Regions from separate parts of the Bacillus rugosus genome, predicted to be linked through region 1. Evidence: predicted binding sites of a transcription regulator. Region 1 holds the regulator's gene; the other holds the start of a gene.
The links. The regulator LexA, encoded in region 1, represses DNA repair genes until DNA is damaged. The targets are predictions, from matches to a motif close to CGAACATATGTTCG.
Positions count from the first base shown of each region.

Region 2: M0696_RS05860 (YhjD family protein) is a predicted target of LexA. The motif match lies at 1,991-2,004, and genes of this name have one in related genera.

Region 1 is NZ_CP096590.1:1,944,127-1,948,412, reverse strand. It holds gene tkt (transketolase) at 1-661, opposite strand, end outside; gene M0696_RS09670 (DUF896 domain-containing protein) at 830-1,063, opposite strand; gene M0696_RS09665 (YneB family resolvase-like protein) at 1,127-1,780, opposite strand; gene yneA (cell division suppressor protein YneA) at 1,799-2,116, opposite strand; gene lexA (transcriptional repressor LexA) at 2,266-2,883, shown strand; gene fosM (FosM family fosfomycin resistance protein) at 3,781-4,203, opposite strand.
Region 2 is NZ_CP096590.1:1,158,040-1,162,325, reverse strand. It holds gene M0696_RS05875 (monooxygenase) at 1-560, opposite strand, end outside; gene lepB (signal peptidase I) at 742-1,248, opposite strand; gene M0696_RS05865 (TVP38/TMEM64 family protein) at 1,250-1,873, opposite strand; gene M0696_RS05860 (YhjD family protein) at 2,026-2,388, shown strand; gene M0696_RS05855 (DUF3311 domain-containing protein) at 2,615-2,815, shown strand; gene M0696_RS05850 (sodium:solute symporter family protein) at 2,812-4,281, shown strand.

The DNA of each region.
Region 1 (4,286 bases):
TGTTTCCATCCTCAACATAAAGAACTTCCCAATTCATTGCTTCAAATCGCTGTTTCACGTTTTCAGAGAATGAACGGTCGAGATCTCCATCGAGAGAGATGTCATTAGAATCGTATAATACGATCAGACGGCCAAGCTGAAGATGGCCTGCGAGTGAAGCGGCTTCAGAAGAAATACCTTCCATTAAATCACCATCACCGCAAATACTGTATGTATAATGATCGACTACGTTAAATGAATCACGGTTGTAAGTTTCAGCTAAATGGCGTTCAGCGATAGCCATTCCGACTGCCATGGCAATTCCTTGGCCAAGCGGACCTGTTGTCGCATCAACACCGGCAGTATGTCCGAATTCCGGATGTCCAGGTGTTTTGCTGCCCCACTGGCGGAATCCCTTAAGATCTTCGATGCTAAGATCAAACCCGCTTAAATGAAGCATGCTGTATAAAAGTGCTGATCCGTGTCCAGCAGATAAAACAAAACGGTCACGGTTAAACCAGCCAGGGTTTGCTGGACTTACGTTCATAAATTTTGTCCACAGCGTGTATGCCATTGGAGCGGCCCCCATTGGCATCCCTGGGTGACCAGAATTTGCTTTTTCAATAGCGTCTATTGACAGTGTGCGAATGGTAGCAACTGATTTCTTTTCAATTGTATCCATAAAAATCCCCTTCCTTATGTGTTGTACCCTTACATCATAAATGTCTGACGACTTTTTCTCAACTGTTTCAGCTTAAATTTGAGAGAAACTTGTTGAATTTTGTCACATAAGAGTTTTGCTTATAGTATATGCAAAAGAGGAATACGATATTTCCGTATTCCTCTTATATTAGTGAAGTTTGTTATTTCTTTGTTCTTTTTTTAGCTTTTCTGGTGTTACATCATTGCCTTCAGGGTCAATGATTTTCACACTTTTTAATGTGTTTTTCATAGAAGAGCGAAAACCTTTCAGGTACTCTTGACGAAGCTTTTGCTGTTCGGCTTTTTCTTCTTCAGTCATAACGCCAGCTTTAGCTTTCGCAGCAAGTTCATTAATTCTGGCAATTTTTGCGTTTGAAATCATGTTAAACTCCTTTATTGCATTTTGTCTATATAGTACTAGATCAAAAAGAGTTTTACAACTGATTCACTCGGCTGTCTCGTCATTCTCTATGTATTCCTGAAACCGCCGGTGGACGGTCGCTTTAGACACATCATAGCCAAACCCTCTTAGCGTAGCCGCGATTTCTGCGAACGTCAGTTTATTCGCTCTTAGACGGACGATCTCTGAGATTGGGACCTCTATTCTTTCTTTTCCGCTGTTTTCATGTTGATTTTTCAGGTTTTTTTGCGGTTTAAAACCATTTTTTACTGCACGCTTCATTCCCCGCTTGATTTTCATGTTGTGAATTTTCCGCTGGTATTCCTCCACAATGCTGACGATCTCCAGCACCATCGAGTCAGCCTCCGATAGCTCCAGCTCACCTCTGTGAGCCGTTGTATAGACTTTCACACCTTCTCTGTAGATACAATGAAGCAATGCGATTTTTGCATTTCCCCGCCCGAGCCTTGTCTCATCCTGAACCAAAATGACATCAATTCCAGAATTTTTGATCTCATCAAGCAGTTCAAATACACCGTCCCGATCCATTTCGTATCCGCTGGCTTTTTCAGAAATCACTTTGAGGACTTCCATGCCGTTCTCGGCTGCAATGGCCGTAAGCTCCTCCTCCTGCCGCTTTAATGAAGTCTCCTGCTGTTCTTTATTTGTGCTTACGCGGGCATAAATGAGTGCTTTCATTTTTTCTATCTTTCCTCTCTATCTTACAGTTGCCAATTCATATGCATCCTGATGCTTCTTTTTCAACGGAATCACCAACTCATCTCCCGGCTGGATATCAGACGTCTGAAGATGATTGTTATCAGCTACCCATTCAATAAAATCATTTTTGTTTATCTTTTTTGTATCTGCTACCTGATCAGCAATTGACCAAAGTGTGTCGCCCTGCTGGACTTCTATTTTAACATACTGATTAAGCTCCTGACCGCTGCTTGTATATGATAGCAAAAGGATAACCGCGCTCAAAATCACTGTGAACAGACCGACAAAAATAATAGATTCTTTACTCATGATCATAACCTCCAACAGGAATGTTTGTTCGCTTTTTTATAATTTCAGTATATACGAACAAACGTTTCTGTCAATTGTTTTTTCGAACCTATGTTTGTACTGTAAGGAAAATCATGCTATAATCTACTTAAAATCGACGTTTTGAGGTGCGAAAAATGACGAAGCTATCAAAAAGGCAACTTGATATCCTCCGTTTTATTAAAGCAGAGGTTAAATCAAAAGGATATCCGCCTTCCGTGAGAGAAATCGGAGAGGCTGTCGGGCTTGCGTCCAGCTCAACTGTACACGGCCATTTGGCCCGTTTGGAAACAAAAGGGCTGATCAGACGGGATCCGACAAAACCTAGAGCAATAGAAATACTTGATGAAGAAGTAGACATTCCGCAAAGCCAGGTCGTAAATGTACCAGTCATTGGGAAAGTCACGGCGGGATCTCCTATTACAGCAGTAGAAAATATTGAAGAATATTTTCCTCTTCCTGACCGTATGGTTCCTCCTGACGAGCACGTGTTTATGCTGGAGATTATGGGAGACAGTATGATTGAAGCTGGTATTTTCGATAAGGATTATGTCATCGTTAAACAGCAAAATACAGCGAACAACGGGGAAATTGTAGTGGCGATGACAGAAGATGATGAAGCTACGGTAAAACGTTTCTATAAAGAGGATACTCACATTCGCTTACAGCCTGAAAACCCAACGATGGAACCTATCATCTTGCAGAATGTCAGCATTCTAGGGAAAGTGATTGGCGTGTTCAGAACCGTCCATTAACCTATTGATCTATCAGATGCATGAAAAACCCCCTCTTCCTTTACGGAGAGGGGGTTTATTGTACGAAAAAAGCAGGCTCGCCCTGACTTTTGGGTGCGAGCCTGAATAGGAGGAAAAAGAACATCATGTTTACACCATAATTATCCACTAAATAATTGTTGAAGTCAAGAAATTTTCTTTCCTTCAGGAAACTTTTATCATAATAATGTCCGTTTAAAACATTAGACGTTATCTCCTTAAAAATGTTTCATTTTCTTAGGTCGTGGAATGATGTTGCTTCATGTTTATGTAAGGAGCGCGGCAATTGAGTTTCAATGAAAATTTAGTACATTGTATAGTTGGTTCAACATTTTCCAAAAAAACAGCTCACTTCTCTTGATCAACGTGAGCTTCAATTAAAATGAAACATATTGTATACCATAACTGCCCTTTACCCGAACACTTGTACAGTCTTCTGAATGTTCTTCTGCAAATATACGGTAACGGTGAAATGAATCGATAGCAACCTTATCCTGAGCACTAAAATCAAACCAGCTGCCGCTGAATTGCCTCGTACTCAGTGTTGTATATTCTCCCATAAGCCCCATCCGCTGAAGTTTAACCTCAACTGAACAAGTATTGGCTCCCAATATGGTAAACTGATAGCCTAAAAATTAGTCGATCGCCGGAACATCACTGATATTTTCCAGAACAAACGTTTTTGTGCTGTCATTTAAAATAAAGTCTGTTTTGTAATCAAAATCTAAAGCTGACGCATGGGTACTGCTAATGCTAAAAAAACAATTCAAAACTGTTGTTAAGCCTAGGATTTATATTTTCAATCACATCCCTCCCTTACCATATTTTAACCATACATGATTTTTATGTATATGTTCTGTGTAGTAGCAAGAGGTCGTCTCAATCATAAAAATTCATATGCGTTTTTTGCTGTTTATAATAACGAAGCCTGTCTTGAAGGGTTCCGGTATGAAATTCAAATTTATGGCCGTCAGGGTCGGTAAAATAAATTGATTTTCGATCGCGTTCATCTCGTTCTCTGCCAGGCAGAATATTGACATGAAGCCTTTTTAATTTTGCTGACATTTCCGCAAACTCATGATCTTCAATAGTAAAAGCAATATGTGTATAAGACGCCTTAATGTCATTTCTCGGAATGTCAGATTCTTCATTAAGCGCAAGCCAGATGCCATTTAAATCAAAATATGCTGTTGTTCTTCCCTTTACCAGAAGCTTTGCATCAAACACTTTTTGATAAAAATCAATTGATGTATCCAGATGAGAAACTGAAAATAACAAGTGATTGATTCCTTTTATCTTCACAAATCATCCCCTCCTTGAAAGCTGATCATTCATTTGTACGACTTTTTTCCAAGAAAGTTTCATCCAGCCAGAAAAAAATACCA
Region 2 (4,286 bases), 790 kb from region 1:
AGGAGCGCCACATCTCCAAGCGCAGCGGTGACGGTGCTGTCTGTTCCCGGAAACTCAATTCCAGCCTGTTTCCGGACGGTACTTCCTGCTCCATCGGCACCAATGACAAACATACTTTTGATCGTCCGCACACTGCCGTCCTGATCCTTAAAAATTGTTTGCGCCTCTGCCTCGTTTTGCGTAACCGCCAGTGCCTCCGCCCCTCGAAACACCTCTGTCCCCAAGCTTCGTGCATGTTCCTCAAGCAGCTTTTCTGTTTTGGACTGCGGAAGCAAAAGCGTGTAAGGACAGCTCGTATCCAAGCCTGAAAAATCAAGACGGGTATCCAGCATCGAAAAGTGCCCGGAAGGTATTTTGCTTCCCTTGGATACAAAACGTTCCAATAGCCCTCTCATCTCAAGAAGCTCCAGCGTGCGGGGATGCAGCGTCAACGCCTTGGAATGCGGAACAGGCTTTTGAAGCCGCTCAATCACACATGTTTTCACCCCGGCCATCGCAAGCTCGGAAGCCAACATAAATCCGACCGGCCCTCCCCCTATAATCACTGCTTCAACATTCATCTAAATCACTCCTTTTGTTTCATATGAAACTAATATAAACCATTGAAAACAAACGAAAATACAAAACATTTATTATTTTTGTTACACTCGTAACAATATTGATTATAACTTCTTACAAATTTTTCTTCAACACTTTTTTCCAAGCCAGCACAAAAAAGACGCCTCTTCAATTGGCGTCTTTTTATTCAGCATCGGAGATAACACCGACAATATTTTTTTCTCTTATCGGACCAAAGTGACGGCTGTCGAAGCTGTATATGCGATTATCTCCAACGACAAAATATTGTCCTTTCGGTACCTTGCTTGTACCTGTCACATCTTTCAAGGTAAAATCTCCCGTTACATGGCTTCCGGCAGAAACAGATTTCAAATGCTTCAAAAATGGCTCAGCCACCTGCTTTCCGTTCACATACAGCTGATCATCTTTATATTTGATCGTTTCACCGGGCAAGCCGATTACCCGTTTAATCAGCACTTTCTGATCGGGGCCTTTAAAAAGGACAATATCAAAACGATGGATGGTTTTAAATCGATGTGAAAATTTATTGACCAACAGTTCGTTTCCTTCCTGAAAGGTCGGGTTCATACTGACGCCTTCTACCTTGTAATCAATAAAGACGGCATTTTTAACCTGAATGACGAGAACGACGGACACTACACCGGCAAGAAACCAAAACCGTTTTTTCATGTTACTGTCTCCCTCCATCATGCTCACGCTGACTGGCTCTCACATGCAGGTACCGCTCTACCTTTTTGCCGATATACCATAAGATCGTGATCACCAATACAGCAATGACCGTTCGAATTGGCTGTGTAATCAGCGCGTGCAGATCATATCCGATGAAGCTGATCATAAAAATCATGACAAGCTTCCCCGAGGCTGCCGCCAAAATAAACGGCCGCGTTCCGATCCTCGACAAACCGGCAACAACATTCACCGCGGCTGACGGTGTAAACGGAAAACAAAGCAGAAGAAACACAGGACCAAAGCCATGCCTTTCCACCCATAACATCAGCTTTCTGACCGACGGGTGACTGCGGATAAAACCAAGCAATCTTCGCTGTCCGTATTGGCGGACAATCAAAAATACGAGTATAGATCCAGCAGTTGATCCAGCCCAAGACAGGATGAATCCTTCCCACAGTCCAAACGAGTTCGTATTTGCCACCACAAACACGATCAGCGGCAAAAACGGGAGAAATGCTTCAATTAAAGGCAGCAGCACAGCAATAAGAGGACCGAAAGCCCTATAGCTTTGAAATAATTCAGTTAAGTGTTCTTGTGTCAAATAGGATAAAAAATGCTCCAACATTTATACTCCTTACCGGGTTTGTCTATCCTTATTCTACACATTATCAGCAGAAAACTAAAAAGTTTTGGCGAATTTTTCTGTCTTGAAACATTTCACCAGCCGATATAGAATACATATAGAACAAACGTTCCCGTTAGAAAGAAGGAATCAGCATGCCGAATCTGCAGGAGGAAATATACGAATTAATTGAACGGGCTCTCTTTTTGCCCATGGCCATTACGATTTTAAATCGTGATCTTGCCGGTATTGAACAAAGCACATTAAAATTGAAGCATCCTTATAAACAGCTTATCAGCGAATCATTAAAAATAGCACAAAAGGATTTGATAGAGGTCAGAAAAGAGCTGAGGAAAAGAAAAGTTGCGATCCAAGAGGCGGAACGCGATGAGGCCTTTACGCTTTATGTATTTGTGATCGATGGTTATGAAGAAAAACACCGCTATTTTAATCCGCGAATCCGGGAGCAGGTCAGCGAATTATTAACGTTCTATTTATTTGCCCCGGACAGGCCATGAGTCTTTTGAATCATTCTGCACTCTCCCGAGACTGCCCGGTCCCTCTTCGGGCAATTCCAGCAATAAATTTCAGACAATTCGCACTATACAAACAAAATGAATTTATTTATAATTCGAACCACAGCCTTTTCACCCCAAAAAACGACATATGCTTCCATATCTGCGACATTATTTTCAGTACGCTTTAGGCTTGCCCACACCAATCCTAAAAGAGAAGGAGGATTCTATGAAACTGATTCACATTCTCGCCGCTTTGCCCTTTATTGGTATCTTACTCGGCATCCCTTTTGCAAATAAAGTGACTCCCTATGTGTTCGGCATGCCGTTTATTCTTGCCTATATCGTGATGTGGGCCCTTTTGACTTCTGTGTTGATGGCGATTGTGTATGTCCTTGACAACGAAAATAAAAAGGAGGAAGCAGAATGAACGCAGCTCTCATCATCATTTTCGGCGTCCTGCTCCTGAGCATTTTTCTTGGCATACGCGCCCAAAAAGGAAAAGACATGAACCTTGAGCAGTGGACTGTCGGAGGCCGCGGCTTCGGAACCTTGTTCGTGTTCTTATTGATGGCAGGCGAAATTTATACCACATTTACGTTTCTCGGCGGAAGCGGATGGGCCTACGGGAAAGGCGGTCCGGCTTTTTACATCATCGCCTACGGCTGTCTGGCTTACATCCTTTCTTATTGGCTCCTGCCGGCGGTTTGGACGTACGCAAAACAGCATAAGCTGATGTCGCAGTCTGATTTTTTCACCAAAAAATATAACAGCCCGCTGCTTGGCGTTTTCGTTTCACTGGTCGGCATCGCCGCTCTCATTCCGTATCTTGTGCTGCAGCTGAAAGGCCTCGGGCTGATTGTATCGGAAACATCGTACGGCAAAATCTCTCCGACTGCCGCCATCTGGATCGGCGCCATTTCGATCACGGTTTACGTTATGGTATCCGGCATTCACGGATCTGCCTGGATATCAGTTGTAAAAGACATTATGATTTTGGTTGTCGTTCTGTTTTTAGGAGTGTATTTGCCAATACATTATTACGGCGGATTTCAAAACATGTTTCAACAGATTGAAACGGCGAAGCCGGGCTTCCTTACGCTTCCCGAAACGGGACAAAGTACGGCGTGGTTTAGTTCAACCGTGCTCTTGACAGCACTTGGGTTTTACATGTGGCCTCATACGTTTTCCGCTTCGTATTCAGCCGAAAACCCAAAAGTCTTTCGTAAAAATGCTATTATCATGCCTTTATACCAGCTGGTCCTGCTTTTTGTCCTTTTCGTCGGCTTTGCGGCTATCCTGCAAGTTCCTGATCTAAAGGGGGCAGACGCGGATCTATCGCTTTTAAGGCTGTCTCTGCAAACATTTGACCCTTGGTTTGTCGGGATTATAGGCGCTGCCGGGCTGCTGACGGCGCTTGTGCCGGGGTCTATGATCTTAATGTCCGCCTCCACGCTGTTTGCAAAGAATGTGTATAAAGTGTTCGCGCCCCGCACGACAGAACAGCAAGTATCGGCGCTGGCTAAGTTTTTAGTGCCGGTGATCGCGCTGATTTCGGTGTACTTTACCTTGAAAGGCGGGAATACCATCGTTACGCTGCTATTGATGGGCTACAGCCTTGTCACACAACTGTTCCCTGCCCTGCTGTTCAGCCTGTTTAAGCATAATATGGTGACGAAGCAAGGAGCCTTCGCCGGGATCATTACAGGCGTCGGAGCGGTTTCTTATATTACATTGACGGAAACGACGATCGGCACTTTATTTCCGGCGCTGCCGCAAGCAGCAAAAGACTTAAATGTCGGCATAGTCGCCCTGCTTTTAAATATCACGGTCATGGTAGCTGTAAGCTTTGCGACAAGAAAAACGAAAAGCGCTGCGGCTGATCAGGCGGCGTAATAATA